Regions from separate parts of the Burkholderia sp. BCC1999 genome, predicted to be linked through region 3. Evidence: riboswitches for the same ligand, from Rfam matches in the RefSeq annotation. Region 3 holds a riboswitch; each other region holds the start of a gene.

Region 1 (4,206 bases), on a different contig from region 3:
CGCGACATCGCCGGCTCCGCCGCGAAGTTGCGCGTGCCGCGCGCGACCGGCAGCGACACCAGCCGGTCGGACAGCGGCAACGGCGACGCGACGCCCGCATCGACGATCTCCAGCGTGCTCTGCGCGACGCCCGAGAACGCGTTGATCGCCGCACCGCCGGCCAGGAAGTTCGCGACCATCTGCGCGGTCACCGCCTGCGGATAAGGACTGACACCCTCGGCCGCGATCCCGTGATCGCCGGCGAACACGATCGTCACCGGGCGCTGCACGACCGGCCGTTCGGTGCGCTGGATCAGGCCGATCTGCAGCGCGAGCGCCTCGAGCTGGCCGAGGCTGCCGGGCGGCTTGGTCTTGTGGTCGATCACATGCTGCAGGCGTATGCGCAGCGCGTCGTCGAGCGGCGCGATCGCGGGCGGGAAGTGGGTCGGAGTCGTCATCGGGAAGCCGTGTCGTGGGCGCGGCACACGCCGCGCATCGGAAGAATCGGAAAAGGAAAGTTCATTGTCGCGCAGGCCACGCCGGCAACAGCGCATCGCGGCCGTTCTCGCGGATCAGCACGAGCGGATAGCCGAATGCGTCGCTCGCGCGTTCGGGCGTCAGCACGTCGTGCACGGGGCCGGCCCACGCGCGACCGCACCCGTCGAGCAGCAGCGCATGCGTCGCGAAACGCCGCGCGAGGTTCAGGTCGTGGCACGAGAACAGCACCGTGCGCGGGCCCGCATCGAGCCATGCGGTCAGCGCGCTCAGGCAGTCGATCTGGTGATGCAGGTCGAGATGCGCGAGCGGTTCATCGAGCAGCATCAACGGCGCATCCTGGCACAGCGTCGCGGCCAGCGCGACCCGCTGCCGCTCGCCGCCCGACAGCGACAACACGTCGCGCGACGCGAGCGCGGTCAGGTCGAACGTCGCAAGTGCATCGTGCGCGGCCGCGCGATCGCCGTCGCGCTCCCAGCCCCAGCCACCGAGATACGGAAAGCGGTTGAGCAGCACCGTGTCGAATACGGTCGCGCTGAACGCGTCGTGCAGTTGCTGCGGCATCAGCGCGCGGCGCTGCGCGAGTGGTTCCGGGCGCCACGCGGCAAGCGGCCGGCCGTCGATCTCGACTTGTCCGCCGGCCGGCGGCTGCAGCCCCGCGAGCGTCGCGAGCAGCGTCGTCTTGCCCGCGCCGTTCGGCCCCGCTACGCACCAGATCTCGCCGGGGCGGAAGGCCTGCGTGAACCCGTCGAGCAATGTGCGCGCGCCGGCCTTCAGCGTCAGGTCGACGGCCGCGTAGCGCAGGTCGCTGCCAGCGTGCAGTGCGGCATCCGTCATCGCATCGGTCTCCTCAACAACATCCACAGGAACACCGGCACGCCGATCAACGCGGTCATCACGCCGACCGGCAACTGTGCGGGCGCGATCGCGGTGCGCGCGAGCAGGTCGGCCGCCATCACGCCGCCGCCGCCCGCGAGCATCGCGGCCGGCAGCAGCATTCGCTGGTCGTTGCCGAACGCGAGCCGCAGCGCATGCGGCACAACGAGGCCGACGAAGCCGATCGTGCCGGCCGTCGTCACCGCAGCCGCGGCGGCCAGCGACGCGACGAGATAGATCCGCACGCGCAGGCGCGCGACGGGCACGCCGAGCGCGAGCGCGGTCGCGTCGCCACGCAGCAGCACGTTCAGTTGCGGCGCGACCGGCAGCGCGACGCAGGCGGCCAGCAGCAGCGCGCCCCATGCGAACCACGGCGTCGTCACGCCGTTCAGGTCGCCCGTGAGCCAGAAGATGATGCCGCGCAGCCTCGCATCGGGTGCGAGCGACAGCAACAGCGTGACGAGTGCGCCCCACCCTGCCGCGATCACGACACCCGTGAGCAGCAGGCGCGGCGACGCGTCGCGCGAATCGCCGCGCCACAGCTCGCGGCGCGCGAGGCCGAGCACGAGCGCGACCGAGACGAGCGAGCCGGCAAATGCGGATGCGTCGACGAGCCACCACGCGCCGCCCGCGATCATCGCGACGAGCGCGAAGCCGGCCGCGCCGCCGGACACGCCGAGCACGTAGGGTTCCGCGAGCGGATTGCGCAGCAGCACCTGCAGCAGTGCTCCGGCCAGCGCGAGCAGCGCGCCGCACGCGAAGCCCGCGAGTGCACGCGGCAGACGCAGCGTGCGGACGATATCGGCAAACAGCGCATCGCCGCCATGCGGCACGAGCGATGCAAGTGCCTGCCACGGCGACATCGGCACGCTGCCGATCGACAGCGATGCGACGAACAGCAACGCGACCATGGCGGCCAGCGCGGCCCAGATTGCGGCAGCGCGCGCGGCGCTCATGCCGTGCACGGCCGCGCGCATGACGCGCGGCGCATCCGCTTGAGGTTGCCGGCCGGACGTGACAAGGACGCCGCGCGGACGATTGGGGTCAGCATCGAAGAACATTCCGTGAAGCATTGCGCGCCCCGCCTCCCCGCAGGCCGCGCGTCACGAAGCCCGTGCGGGCTTCCCGTCTCGGCCGGTATCCGGGCTGGCGGCGGTCCGGCTCGCCTTCCCGCGCGTTTCAAGCGCAGTGGCCCGCGCCCGCGTGCGACACCTGCACGCAAAACGCGCCCGAGCCGGCCTGCGTCGGGAGACGCGGCCGCTTACCGTTGCGGGGGCAGCGCAGGTTGGCACGCTCTCGAAGCGCACGCCCTGCTTCCCGTTTAACCGCGCGTGCCACGCGCGAGCACCGAGGCGGCGCCAGTTTAGGAGCCGGTCGCGCGAGCGTCAAGGAAGCGTCAGGACACGTACGGGAAGCACCGATTCACGGCAAGAAGCAGGGGTGTTACGACTGGAAACGATACAGATGTCGGATTGCGCGTTATTCCGCGCTAAAATGCTGGGTCTTTAGAGGACGCAGCAAATGCTCAACGAACTCGAAACCTTATCTCAAAATATTGGCCGTCTGATTTCGCTGAACAAGCGCTATCACGCGGAACGGCTCGCGCTCGAGGAGCAGGTCGCGCAATTGCGCGCGGAAGCGGACACGGTCCGCGCGGAACTCGCGGAACTTCGCGACGAACGCAATGCACTCGCGGCCGAGCGTGACACGCTGTCGGCAAAGATCGACGACGCCCAGGTGAAACTGAACGCGATTCTCGAAAAGCTGCCGCGCTCGAAAAGCGCGGAGCAAGCCGACAACCAGCTCGACCTGCTGGATGCGCAGGCGCGTACGGATGGCGATGACGCGGCCAGCCACGGAGAACATGCATGAGCACCAAGCAGATCGAAGTCTCGATTCTCGGCCAGCCCTATCGGTTGGCCTGTTCGGCCGAGACCGAAGCGGCGCTGCTCGAGGCAGTCGCGCGTGTCGACGCCGAAATGTCGAAAATCCGCTCGAACAGCTCGGTACGCGGCACCGATCGCATTGCGGTGATGGCGGCGCTGTCGCTCGCATCGGAATTGCTGCGGCTGCAAACGAGCGTGCGGCACGGTGAAGCATTTCCGGCGGAGGAAATCCGTCGTACAATGCACCAGATGAACGAACAGCTCGGCGCGGTGCTCGCACAGCACGAGACGCAGTAACGTTTTAATCGATACGTCGATTCCCCTTGATCTCGGCGGTCAACGGTGGTCAAATTGGCGCATCGAATCACAGTTCAGTCAGCTTCCCTGCCTGGTTCGCCAAGGTCATATATTCCTTGAACCAATGCCATGTGCACGGTTGCGGAAATTTGTAGCACGGGCGCGCGCGTCACTCTGTCTGATGTACCCGAAGTGCTGCTAACTGCGACCAATTCTGAACCCCAGGTTCAGGATGCCGGCCTAGCGGCCAAGGCGGGGACCTATCCAACGGCATCGGGCACGTCCCGGTGCCGTTTTCTTTTGTAGCAGCCTCTTTCTGCGTCGATCACGATCCATGCAATACTGGCTGATGAAGTCCGAACCGGACGAAGCGAGCATCGACGATCTCGCCAACGCACCGCAGCGCTCGCTGCCGTGGACCGGCGTGCGCAACTATCAGGCGCGCAATTTCATGCGCGACACGATGAAGATCGGCGACGGCGTGCTGTTCTATCACTCGAGCTGCCCCGAGCCGGGCATCGCGGGCCTCGCCGAAGTATCGTCGACGCCCTACCCCGATCCCACGCAGTTCGATCCGGCAAGCCCCTATTACGACCCGAAATCGACGCAGGAAGCGCCGCGCTGGCTGCTCGTCGACGTGCGCTACGTGAAAAAGTCGCCGCTCGTGCCGCTC
Region 2 (4,206 bases), on a different contig from region 3:
CCCAACCCCAGTGATACGGATGCAGCAGGTATTCGCCGAGCAGATCGCCGACCTGCGCGAATTCCTGTTGCCACACGTGCGTCCACGCGCCGGGTGTTTCGATCCGGTTCAGGCGCCAGTTGCGGATGCCCGGCATGAACGCGGGCATCCGCAGCAACTCGTGCTCGAGCAACGCGACCTGTGCTTCGCTTGCCTGCGGGCGCACACGCAACATCAGCGTGCGCCAGATGCCGTCGCGCAACGCGGGCTCGCGCAGGCCGCCGCCGATCGCGCGGCACGCTGCACCGTCGAGGCGCGCGATGCCGGGCAGTTGCGCCAGTGCGGCGAATTCCGCTGAGGAATCGACAAACCGTTCATCGCGCAGCACGTCGAGCGTGTAGTCGCCCGCGCCCCAGCAGCCTTCGAGATTGCGCGCGAGCGCCACGCGTTTCGCGCCCGGCAGCGCGTGCGCGGCTTCGCGCAATGCGTGCTCGATCGCTTCCGCGTCGCGATCGGCCGAAACGAATACCTGTGCCGTGTCATGCCGCATGGTCGACCTCCGTCAGCGCGGGCAGCGGCGCGTTGGCGTCCGTCATCACGTGACGGCGGCGCGCATCGCACAGCCCGTCGACGGCCATCCAGAACGCGACCACGTCGCCATCGGTCAATGCGCGCATCCGGTAATAGGCATACGCATCGTCGACCTGCCACGTCAGCCACAGGGTGCTCGGCTGCCCCGGCGCCGCAACGGGCGGCGACACCCAGCGGCAGGCCGCCGTCAGTCCGCGCGCCGCATGGCCGGGCAGGTAGCGCTCGCGCAGCAGCGCGAGCACGTCGGGAATGCGCTCGGGCGCGAGCGTGATTTCGTCTACGATCTGGATCATTCGCGTATCGTCCGTGGTCGTTCGGGTCGGGATGCATGGCCGGCCTACGCCGTTCCAGCGAGGCCGAAGGCGGCCAGCGTGGATAGCATTCTTGCGTGGGGGCTGCTCGCGAACCCCTACCGGCCCGCTCACCGGCCCCTGTCGCAACGATCAGAACGGGAGACTCATGAAACAGCGTGTATTGCCGGCGAGCGGACGCGTGCTGCCGGGTCTCGGCGCACGCCTGCTGAACGAACTCACGCGCAGCGGCACGCCTCCGGCCGACCACGCGGCGCACGCGCCGCAAGCGGCGGCGACCCCGGGCGGCTTCGTCGCGCTGTACCGCGACGCGATCGAGCGGCTCGAGGCGCAGGTCGCACGCGGCGACGGCCATCCGCCGATGCGCAAGCAGGAAGTCGACCTGATGTGCCGGTGCCTGCTGAGCTGCGCGACGCTCGCCGACGCGATCCGCTGCGCGCGCGACTTCTGCGAAATGTTGACGCCGCGCGCCGGCGTGCTGTCGCTCACGGTACGCGACGGGCGTGCGACGTTCCGGATGGATTCGCTGCGGCGCACGCGCAGCCCGGCCACGTGCCTCGTCGACCTGACCGGGCTGTTCTGCTATCTGCAGCTGTTCGGCTGGCTGATCGGGCAGCCGCTGCGGCCGACCGACGTGTGGCTCGGCCATCCGCGCCGCGACGACGCGGTGCCGCTGCTCGGGCTGTTCAACGCGCCGGTCGACGTCGGCCGGAAAACCTATGGCTTCGCGTTCGATGCGACGCGGCTCGATTGCCGCGTGATCCGGCAGCCGGGCGAACTCGACGCGTTTCTCGTCGACTTCCCGTTTCGTCTGATCGATGCGCCGCCGGCCGTCGTGTCATGGGCGCAGCAGGTGCGCGGTTTTCTCGATGCGGCGCTCGCGCGCGAACAGGCGCTGCCGGCGCTTGCGGAGCTGGCCGCGTGGCTCGGCGTCAGCGAGGCGACGTTGCGGCGGCGGCTGGCGGCGGAAGGAAGCGGCTATCACGTGCTGCGCGAACAATGCGTGGCCGATGCGGCCCGACGATGTCTGCACGAGACCGACTGGCCGATTACCCGCGTGGCCGCGTATCTCGGCTTCGGCGGCGAAGAGGCGTTCCGGCGCGCGTTCGTGCGCTGGAACGGCGTCGCGCCGAGCCGGTTCAGGCGCGATCGCATGACGCACGGCCACCCCGATTCTTCAGACAAGAAACGCGGCACCGGCGCATAAGGGAAAGGATTCGGAAAGCGATTGCCGGGTAATGACGTTTTTTCGCATCCCGCGCGGTGCGGCAATTGACTCGCCCGAGCGCGCGCCATTACCCTTGCGCGCTGATGGTTCCCAGGGATGGGATCAAAAGGGAACGCAGGAGGGGCAACGCCTCGAATCTGCGGCTGCCCCCGCAACTGTGAGCGGCGAATTCGTGCCACTGCATGCCACTGGGAAACCGGGAAGGCCTGCACGGATGACGACCCGCGAGCCAGGAGACCTGCCATCGACCCGAGGTCCAGCAGCCGCACCGGGCGGGGTGTCCCGATGTGCAAGCACCGCCGCTGGCGGCCGCCCGTTGCATGGACGAACCGACCTCAGGATCCGTCAGATGTCCTTCATTCCCGAATCCGCTTCCCTGCCGGAAGCGTCGCACCGACACGCCGTCGGCACGCGCAACCTGCCCGCCGTCCGCTCACGATCGCCGTATGCGCAACGCGCTTTCTCTCGCTGTCTCATGAATATTCGTTACCTGCTCGCCACGTCCGCCGCCTCCGCGCTGCTCGTCCCGATCGCCCATGCCGCCGGCGACACCGCGCTCCAGCCGCCCGCCCAGCCAGCGGAAAGCGTCGACCTGCCGACGATCAGCGTGACCGACACGCGTCGCCTGCCCGAATCGTTCGACGGCCGCTATGCGTCGACCCAGGTACTCACGCGAACCGATCTCGACCGCCTGTCGCCGAGCGAGCCGAGCATCACGCAGGCGCTTGCGATGCTGCCCGGCGTGACCGTTTCGCAGACCGGCGGCCCCGGCTCCTCCGCATCGGTCAGCATCCGCGGCTCGTCGGCGAGCCAGGTCGCCGTGTTCATCGACGGCATCCGGATCGGCTCGCCGACTACCGGCATCGCGCCGTGGGCCGACCTGCCGACGGAAGCGTTCGAACGTGTCGAGGTGATTTCGGGGCCGGCCGCCGCGTCGTTCGGCGCCAACGCGATGGGCGGTGTCGTGCAACTGTTCACGCGCCGCTCGTCGAACCAGCCGAACCAGACCACCGTGTCGTTCGGCGGCGGATCGAACAAGACGTTCGACACGCAGCTACGCACGTCGGGTACGGTGCCGTCGACCGGGCCGCTCGCCGCGCTCGGCGGACTCACCTACTCGCTTGGCCTGCACTCGTACAACACGGCCGGCATCGATTCGACGCGGCCCGTCTTGCCATATCACGAGGACGGCCGCAATCCGTATCACGCGCAGGATCTCGATGCGCGCCTCGGCTACGCACGCGACAACTGGTCGATCTCGACGTTCGCGCTGTATCACCGCTCCGACCTGTCCTACGACAACAGCGGCTATGCGAACCGCCAGCTCGATCATCAGCTGACGACCGGTCTCGCGTTCCATCTCGACATCACGCCCGATACGCAGTTCGACCAGTCGTTCGGTTATGCGAACGATCGCCAGTTCCTCTACGCGAGCGATCCGTCCATCCCGACCGACCAGATCAATTCACAGCGCATCAGCACGTCGACGTCCCTGACCCATCAGGAGCGCGGGTTCCACCTGTTCGGCCTGCCGCTGTCGGGCGAGAGCAAGCTCGCGTACGACTTCACGCGCGAACAGGCATTCCTGCCGATCGACGCGCCCGGCGGCATACCGACGCGCAACGACTCCGCGTTCTCGCTGCATCAGTCGGCCACGCTCGGCAGCGTCACGATGTTCCTCGCGGGGCGTCGCGAGATCATCGCCGGGCAAGGCGTGAACACGGGCAATGCCGCGCTGTCGTGGGCGATCACGCCGGTCTACACGGCGCGCGTGTCGTACGGCAACGCGTTCCGCCTGCCGAGTTTCAACGACCTGTACTACCCCGGCTACGGCAATCCGAACCTCAGCCCGGAACGCAGCACGTCGGTCGAGGCGGCGCTCGACGCGAACACGTCGTACGGCACGTTCTCCGCCGCGATCTACGACACGCGCGTCAACAACCTGATCGCGTACAACCCGGCGACGTATTCGCCGATCAACATCGGCCGCGCACATATCCGCGGGATCGACCTGTCGTACAAGGGGACGATCGGCCGCTACACGCCGGTGAGCGTCGCGATCGGCATCCTGAATCCGCAGGATGAAACCAATGACAG
Region 3 (4,206 bases):
TCCGCATGCGCGAGCGACACGCGCGTGAGCGTGCCGCCGTGCGCGTCGCGCCACGCGGCGAGCGCCATCTCGCCTTGCAGCGTGACCGCGTTCGCGACCAGCCGGCCGCCGGGTTTCAGCGATGCCCAGCACGCGTCGAGCACGCCGGGCGCCGTCGCACCGCCGCCGATGAAGATCGCGTCGGGCGTCGCGAGCCCTGCAAGCGCGTCGGGCGCGCGGCCCGCGACGAGCTGCAGGCCCGGGACGCCGAGCGCGTCGCGGTTGTGTTCGATGAAGCGCTGCCGTTCCGCATGCGCTTCGATCGCGATCGCCTGGCAGGACGGATGCGCACGCATCCATTCGATGCCGATCGAACCGCTGCCCGCGCCGACGTCCCACAGCAGTTCGCCGGGCGCGGGCGCGAGGCGCCCGAGCGTCATCGCGCGCAGGTCGCGCTTGGTGAGCTGGCCGTCGTGGCGGTAGGCATCGTCGGGCAGGCCGGGCGTGAGCGCGCGACGTGGCGCGTCGGGGCCGGCCTGGCAGTCGAGCGCGACAAGATTGAGCGCGGCCGTTTCCGCAACGCTCCAGTCCTGCGCGAGGCCGTCGAGACGCCGCTCGAGCGGACCGCCCAGATGTTCGAACACGCTGATGCGCGTCGGCCCGAAGCCGCGCGCGGCGAGTTCGGCCGCGACGGCGGCCGGCGTGCGGCCGTCGGCGCTCAGCACGAACAGGCGCCGGCCCGGCAGCAGATGCCGCGCAAGCGTCGCGAGCGGACGGCCGACCAGCGAGACCGCGCCGACGTCCTGCAATGCCCAGCCGAGGCGCGCGGCCGCGAGCGACAGCGACGACGGTGCGGGCAGCACACGCCAGTCATCGGAGGAAAGCTGGCGCGCGAGCGTCGCGCCGACGCCGAACAGCATCGGGTCGCCGCTCGCGAGCACGCAAACGGGCGAGCCGCGCCGCGCGAGCACGCCCGCGAGATCGAACGGCGACGGCCACGCTTCGCGTTCGGCACGCAGCCGTGCGGGCAGCATGTCGAGATGCCGTTTCGCACCGACGACGAGCGTCGCGTCGAGCAGCGCGCGACGTGCGCTGCGCCCAAGCCCCGCGTAACCGTCGTCGCCGATGCCCACTACCGTCAGCCACGCCGTCATGCACCCTTCCCCATCGTTCGATTCCCTGCAATTTATTGCGATGCGCGGCCGTCGTGCTGCCGCGCGTTGATTCGTTGACGCCCGTCGCCACCGCCTGCCCGGACACGCGATGCGGCAGCGATGTCAGCCGTGCGGCGCGCCGCCGAGGTAGTTCAGCAAGGTCAGATACATGCCGGCGATCGATGCGACCAGCAGCCAGCCGAGCAGCAGCCACACGAACGGCCGCACACCGCCTCGCCTGAACAGCCAGGTTCCGCCGGCCACGATCGGCACGACGAGGCCGACGAGCCCGACATTCTTCGGCCACTGCGCGGACGGCGCAAACGGAATCAGCGTGAATGCGAGCAGCATCCATGCGGGGATGCCCAGCAAGGCCAGCGCAATCCCCATGCCGAACAGCTCCGTCCTGCCGAGTTTCATCATTGCGGATCCCGGCGGCTCGCCGGTCGGATGTCGAGCCGCCAATCGTACCATCCGCGCGCGCTCGCGCAGTCCGCCGCAGCCGTGCTGCGACGCGGCTGCAGGGCAAACCCGCCGATGCCGGAGCGTCGTGAAAATCGGGTATCCTACGGCCGTTCGTTCGCCGGTGCCCTTCGGGGCCGAAGAGGGAACACAGGGCGCGCCACGCGCCGCTGTGGCTGCCCCCGCAACTGTAGACAGCGAGCCGATCTCCCCTTCATGCCACTGGTTTCACCGGGAAGGCCGGGAGCCGGCGCCGACCTGTCAGCCAGGAGACCTGCCGGCCAGAAAGTGCGTGCGTGCCAGTCGGCGTCGGGCGGGGTGTACCGATGCGTTGGCCGCGGCGCGACACTGTCCCGGTATCCCGTTGAGTTCCGCCCCCGATTCGATTCCTGCATCGCCCGTCGTGCGCCCGTCGGCTTGCCCGGGGCTCGTGCGCGTGGTCGCGGCCGCCGATGGCGGCCTGTGCCGGATCAAGCTGCCGGGCGGCCGGCTCGATGCACGCCAGGCGCGCGCGATTGCCGCCGCCGCACGTGCGTACGGCTCCGGCGCGATCGACGCGACCAATCGCGCGAATCTCCAGCTGCGCGGCATTCGCGACGGTGCCGCCGACGCGCTGACGCGTGCGTTGCTCGATGCGGGGCTCGGCCCGCGCGCCGAGGCGGCGGCAGGTTCGGCCAACGATACGGCCGCGCTCGCCGCGAGCGACGACGTCCGCAACATCATGCTCAGCCCGCTCGCCGGGCACGATCCCGCCGCGCTCATCGATAGCCACGCACTCGCCATTCCGCTGCTCGACATGCTGGCCAGCGAGCCGCGCCGTGGCGAGCTGTCGCCCAAATTCTCGATCCAGCTCGACGGCGGCGAATCGGTGGTGGAGCTCGACCATCCGCACGACATCTGGCTGGCCGCATGGCGCCGCGCCGACGGCGCGGTACGCATCGCGGCCGGGCTGGCCGGCTGCCCGCCGGTCGTAGATGGCGACCGGCCTGCGTCGGTCGATGTGTCGCCCGATCAGGCGGTCGCGCTGGTCCGCGCACTGCTGCTCGCGTTCCTCGATCTCGCGCCAGCCGATGTCACGCGGATGCGCGCATTGCTGGCAGCGTGCGGCGAACGCGCGTTACTCGAACGCGCGCGGCACTACCTGCCCTTCCCGCTCACGGCCGATCTCGCGCTCGCCGGCTGGCGGCGCACGCGCACCGATCGGGCGCTGCGTTTCGGCATGCGCCCGTCGCTCGATGCGGCGCGCGGCAGCGTCGGTGCGCAATGCGTGCTCGGGCGGCTCGACGCGACGCAGCTGGAACGGCTCGCCGCGCTGGCCGAAGCCGATGGCGACGGCACGCTGTCGATGACGCCGTGGCAAGGCGTGTTTCTGCACGGTGTGCCGAACGAACGCGCCCCGGCCACGCTCGACGCACTCGCGTCGCTCGGCCTCGTGTGCCGGCCGTCGGACCCGCTTGCGACACTCGTCGCCTGTACCGGCAGCGCGGGCTGTGCGAAAGCACGCGCCGACACGAAACACGACGCGCTCGCACTCGCCGCGCGCATCGGCCATCCGGTCGACGTGCACCTGACCGGTTGCGAACGCCATTGCGCGATGCCGCATCCCGCGACGCATACGCTCGTCGCGGTGGCGCCCGCGCATTACGACCTTTACCGGCGCGACGCGGCCGAGGGCCTCGGCGCCCCGCTTGCGCGCCATCTGACGATTGACCAGGCCGCGGCCCGTTTGACGGGCGCGCGGCACAGCCAGGACACCACCGATGCTTGACTACATTCGCGACGGGCAGGAAATCTATCGCCAGTCGTTCGCGACGATCCGCGCCGAGGCCGACCTGTCACAGGTTCCGCCCGACCTCGAGAAACTCGCGGTGCGCGTGATCCATGCATGCGGGATGGTCGACGTCGTCTACGACCTGCGCTTCTCGGCCGGCGCCGGCTCGGCGGGCCGTACGGCGCTCGCGGCCGGCGCGCCGATCCTGTGCGACGCGAGGATGGTCGCCGAAGGCATCACGCGCGCGCGGCTGCCGGCCGACAACCGCGTGATCTGCACACTCGGCGAGCCGGAAGTGCCCGATCTCGCGCGCCATCTCGGCAACACGCGCTCGGCCGCCGCACTCGAATTGTGGCGTCCGCATCTCGCGGGCAGCGTCGTCGTGATCGGCAATGCGCCGACCGCGCTGTTCCACCTGCTCGACATGCTCGACGCCGGCGCGCCGCGCCCCGCGCTGATCCTCGGTTTTCCGGTCGGCTTCATCGGCGCGGCCGAATCGAAGGCGATGCTCGATGCCGACAGCCGTGGCGTGCCGTACGTCGCGCTGCTCGGCCGACGCGGCGGCAGCGCGATGGCTGCCGCCGCGGTCAACGCGCTCGCGACGGAGGTCGAATGACGACCGCACGCGGACGCCTGTTCGGGGTCGGCGTCGGCCCCGGCGATCCTGAACTGATGACGATCAAGGCGCTGCGCGTGCTGCAGGCGGCGCCCGTGGTCGCGTATTTCGTCGCTAAGGGCAAGAAAGGCAATGCGTACGGCATCGTCGAAGCGCACCTGCTCGACGGGCAGACGCAACTGCCGCTCGTCTATCCGGTGACGACCGAAGCACTGCCGCCGCCG
Region 4 (4,206 bases), on a different contig from region 3:
TGGAGTGCCACCCGTGCTACCAGTGGCTGCTGAAGGTCGTGTCGCCGTACCTGTCGCGCTGGCCCGACGTCGACGTGGACGTGAAGCAGCGCTTCCAGTTCGGCGGTATCGGCGCGCTGTTCGGCCATGACATCGATGTACTCGTGACGCCCGATCCGCTGAACAAGCCGGGCCTGCGCTTCGATCCCGTGTTCGACTACGAGCAGGTGCTGGTGGTCGCCGACTCGCACCGGTTCGCGAACGCCGACTACGTGACGCCCGAGCAACTGACCGACGAGATCCTCATCACGTACCCGGTCGAGACCGACCGGCTCGACATCTACAACCAGTTCCTGACGCCGGCCGGCATCGTGCCGAGGCGGCACAAATCGATCGAGACCACCGACATCATGCTGCAGATGGTGGCGAGCGAACGCGGCGTGGCCGCGCTGCCGAGATGGCTGGCCGACGAGTACGCGGACCGGATGCCGGTCGTGCCGGTCAAGCTCGGCAAGAAGGGGATCTCGAAGCAGATCTTCCTCGGCATTCGCGAAGCGGAGGCATCGATCGACTATCTGGCCGCGTTCGTCGCGCTCGCGCGCGAATCGACGTGGAGCGCGCCGCGCATCCTGCGCTAGGCGCGCTCCGCTCCGTTGCGCTGTGCGTTACGCGGCGCGCACGCCGACGCGTTCGCTGCGCTCGACCCACGCGCCGAACAGCAGGCCGATCGTCGTCCACATGATCACCTGCATGCCGATCGCCGCGACGCGGAACTTCCACAGCACGGCGGCCGGGAAATCGGCCGGCAGCTCGCTGACCGACGGCAGCCCGATCTGCACGGCCGCGATGATCGCGACAAACACGAGCCCGGCGACGATCGACGCGTTCCACTGGCCGAGCTTCGCCAGCAAATGGCGGCGCACGCTGACCGAGAACACCATCGTCGCGACCGAGATCGCGATCATCAGGAAAAACAGGCCCGTGCGATAGCCGATCGTGTCGGGATCGCCGACCGACGGCGGATTGGCCGGGTACTTGAGGTTCGGCACGATCACGAGCGCGACGAACGCCGCCAGCGCGAGCCACGCGGCCAGCGGACGGGCCGGAAGGCGGCTGCCCCGCCCGTAGGCAAACGCGAAGACCAGCGAGAACAGCCCGCCGAATGCCGCGCCGTAGGTCACGACGCCCGTCAGCAGCCCGAGGCCGGCCTGCGTGTGGCGGCTGACCAGCTCGGGCTCCGGTGCGTCGCCTTTGGCGGCGTCGGCTTTTTCTTCGAAGGAGATCGCCTGATCGACTTGCGGTTCACCGACGACTCTGGCGAAACCGAACGTGAGGAGGCCTGCGGCGATGCCTGCGAGCATCCCGCGCATGAGCAGCTTTCCGACCATCATGACCTCCGCGTCAGTGGCAGGGAAAGCCGAGCAGATGGCGGCCGTCGTGGACGAATTCGTGGACGTACATGCCCGGCACGAGCGACGTCGCGCCTTGTTCCGCGCCGACGAAATAGAGGGCGAGCAACAGGATCAGGCCGACGAATACGGCCCACGGCAACAGTTCACGGACGGGGATGGGTGCCGGCACGACTGCCGGCTTCAGCACTGCTTCGCTCATGGATGCACCTCAGGGGAATCGCGCCCCGACAAATGTTGGATGGGTACGAAGGCAGGTCTGGCTTCCGGGATCATGGATTCCCCGGTTACAGTGGCGCGACCGCGCCGGAATTGCACCGGCTTCCGCGTTTCGTATCGGGCGAATTGTACGCGCGAACGTTCGTGTATTGAAGTGATCGCGCAAAGGCGATCGCGTCCCGCTCCGGCCCCCCCGAAAACCGACATGACCCTGCATGCCTCGCTACGCCTGATCGCACACGCATCGACCCGGGCGATGCGTACCGGCACGTTTCCCGACGACGATCCGCTCGATACACACGGGCTCGCCGAAGCCGCAGCGCTACGCGACCGGTGGGCGGGTACCGCCGGCGTGCTCGTGCTATGCAGCCCTGCTTGCTGCGCGCGGCAGACCGCCGATGCGCTCGGCCTTGATGTCGACATCGACGACGCGCTGCGCGACATCGATTACGGCAACTGGCGAGGCCAGCGCTTGCACGACCTCGCTCGCGACTTGCCGGACGAACTGGGTGCGTGGATCGGAAATCCGTCGGCGTCGCCGCACAGCGGTGAATCGTTCGAAGCAACCATGCGCCGCGTCGGCACATGGTTGAACGCGCTGCAGCACGACCGCGACATCGTCGCAGTCACACATGCGCCAATCGTCCGCGCGGCCGTCGCACACGTGCTGCGGATGGATTCGAAGGCAGCAACCCGCATCGACGTCCCGCCGCTGTCCTGCACGACGTTCGTTGCGTCGCCACATGGCTGGACGTTGAGCGGGGACGACGATCGGCGCGACACTCACGCGTGAGCCCCTTCCGCGTCGCGGTCACGATGTGAATCGCGATACGAGCCGACGCGTCTCGCCGCAAGCACACCTTACATCGCTGTAAGACACACCGTTCGTGATCCCGACTGTCATCAAACTGACTGCTGGCCGCAGATAGGATCGGACGCGGTTCCCTTACGAGATGCCGTCATGAATCAACCTGCTTCGTCCGCACCGAACAACTCGGGCTCCGTCGAACGCACCAGACAGGTCGGCTATGCCGTCTTCCTGCTGGTGCTCGCGCTCGGTGCGATCTATATCGCCACGCACCTGATCGACGATCTGTCGCCGGTCCGCGAAGGGAAGCTGTTCCCGTACCTGCTGCTCGGCGCCGCGCTGCTGATCGCGCTCGGCTTCGAATTCGTCAACGGCTTCCATGACACCGCGAACGCGGTCGCCACCGTGATCTACACGCACTCGCTGACGCCCAACGTCGCGGTGATCTGGTCCGGCATGTGGAACTTCCTGGGCGTGATGGTCTCGAGCGGCGCCGTCGCATTCGGGATCCTGCAGTTGTTGCCGGTCGAGCTGATCCTGCAGGTCGGCAGCGGCGCGGGTTTCGCGATGGTGTTCGCACTGCTGATCGCCGCAATCGTGTGGAACCTCGCGACCTGGTATTTCGGGTTGCCGTCGTCGAGTTCGCATACGCTGATCGGGTCGATCATCGGCGTCGGGCTGATGAACCAGCTGATGCACGGGCCGTCGGGTACGAGCGGCGTCGACTGGGGCCAGGCGCTCGGTGTCGGCAAGTCGCTGCTGTTCTCGCCGATCGTCGGCTTTCTGTGCGCAGCGCTGCTGCTGCTCGTGCTGAAGACGCTCGTGCGGATCCCGGAGCTGTACAAGGAGCCGCCGAAGGATCAGCCGCCGCCGTTCTGGATTCGCTGCCTGCTGATCCTGACCTGCACGGGCGTGTCGTTCGCGCACGGGTCGAACGACGGGCAGAAAGGGATGGGCCTCATCATGCTGATCCTGATCGGCACGGTACCGACTGCGTATGCACTGAACAAGGCCGTCACGCCGGCCGAATCGCAGACGTTCGTGGCGGTCGCGACCCAGGCCGCCGCGACATTCGGGAAGTATACGAACGGCGTCGCGCCGTCCGCGAACCCGCGCGCCGACGTCGAACACTACGTGCAGCGTCGTGAACTGACGCCCGCCGTGCTGCCGGCCGTGCAGCAGCTGTCGACGTCGCTCGCGACCGCGGTCGGCGCGTCGGGCTCGATGGCAGCCGTGCCGCAGCGTGACGTCGACAACGTGCGCAACACGATGTATCTGGTGTCCGAAGCAATCCGCCTGATCGAGAAGTCGGGCCAGCCCGCGTTCGCCGCCGACGACAAGCTCGCGATCGACAACTATCGCAAGCAGCTCGACCACGCGACCAAATTCATTCCGACGTGGGTGAAGGTTGCCGTCGCGATCGCGCTGGGCCTCGGTACGATGGTCGGCTGGAAACGGATCGTCGTGACCGTCGGCGAGAAAATCGGCAAGCAGCATCTGACGTATGGACAGGGCGCATCGGCCGAACTCGTCGCGATGCTGACGATCGGCGCCGCCGACGTGTACGGGCTGCCGGTGTCGACGACGCACGTGCTGTCGTCGGGTGTCGCGGGCACGATGGCGGCGAACGGGTCGGGGCTGCAATGGGGCACGGTGCGCAGCCTCGTGCTCGCGTGGGTGCTGACGCTGCCGGCGTCGATCGTGCTTGCCGGCGGGCTCTACTGGTTGTTCCGGTCAATGGCTTGATGCGCGTTGCGACGGGTGGCCGGTATGCGCCGGCCGCTTGTCGTG

What was found. A riboswitch is a leader RNA that binds a small molecule or an ion and turns the genes downstream of it on or off. The one in region 3 is predicted to bind cobalamin.
Region 1: it holds a riboswitch for cobalamin, as region 3 does, so the genes downstream of both, U5809_RS07220 (FecCD family ABC transporter permease) here and cobG (precorrin-3B synthase) in region 3, are expected to answer to the same signal.
Region 2: it holds a riboswitch for cobalamin, as region 3 does, so the genes downstream of both, U5809_RS04185 (TonB-dependent receptor domain-containing protein) here and cobG (precorrin-3B synthase) in region 3, are expected to answer to the same signal.
Region 4: it holds a riboswitch for cobalamin, as region 3 does, so the genes downstream of both, U5809_RS30625 (CbtB domain-containing protein) here and cobG (precorrin-3B synthase) in region 3, are expected to answer to the same signal.

The regions. Positions count from the first base shown of each region.
Region 1 covers NZ_CAJPHP010000004.1:155,208-159,413, reverse strand. The annotation lists gene cobT (nicotinate-nucleotide--dimethylbenzimidazole phosphoribosyltransferase) at 1-437, opposite strand, end outside; gene U5809_RS07225 (ABC transporter ATP-binding protein) at 499-1,311, opposite strand; gene U5809_RS07220 (FecCD family ABC transporter permease) at 1,308-2,423, opposite strand; cobalamin riboswitch at 2,465-2,717, opposite strand; gene U5809_RS07215 (ATPase) at 2,872-3,222, shown strand; gene U5809_RS07210 (cell division protein ZapA) at 3,219-3,533, shown strand; RNA gene ssrS (6S RNA) at 3,615-3,796, shown strand; gene U5809_RS07200 (EVE domain-containing protein) at 3,868-4,206, shown strand, end outside.
Region 2 covers NZ_CAJPHP010000002.1:281,434-285,639, reverse strand. The annotation lists gene U5809_RS04200 (Dabb family protein) at 1-529, opposite strand, end outside; gene U5809_RS04195 (hypothetical protein) at 519-863, opposite strand; gene U5809_RS04190 (AraC family transcriptional regulator) at 1,030-2,088, shown strand; cobalamin riboswitch at 2,177-2,370, shown strand; gene U5809_RS04185 (TonB-dependent receptor domain-containing protein) at 2,585-4,206, shown strand, end outside.
Region 3 covers NZ_CAJPHP010000012.1:4,587-8,792, forward strand. The annotation lists gene cbiE (precorrin-6y C5,15-methyltransferase (decarboxylating) subunit CbiE) at 1-1,133, opposite strand, end outside; gene U5809_RS18600 (hypothetical protein) at 1,257-1,553, opposite strand; cobalamin riboswitch at 1,701-1,892, shown strand; gene cobG (precorrin-3B synthase) at 1,999-3,363, shown strand; gene U5809_RS18610 (precorrin-8X methylmutase) at 3,356-3,982, shown strand; gene U5809_RS18615 (precorrin-2 C(20)-methyltransferase) at 3,979-4,206, shown strand, end outside.
Region 4 covers NZ_CAJPHP010000028.1:97,929-102,134, forward strand. The annotation lists gene U5809_RS30615 (LysR family transcriptional regulator) at 1-617, shown strand, start outside; gene U5809_RS30620 (CbtA family protein) at 645-1,367, opposite strand; gene U5809_RS30625 (CbtB domain-containing protein) at 1,381-1,590, opposite strand; cobalamin riboswitch at 1,623-1,766, opposite strand; gene U5809_RS30630 (histidine phosphatase family protein) at 1,813-2,400, shown strand; gene U5809_RS30635 (inorganic phosphate transporter) at 2,569-4,161, shown strand.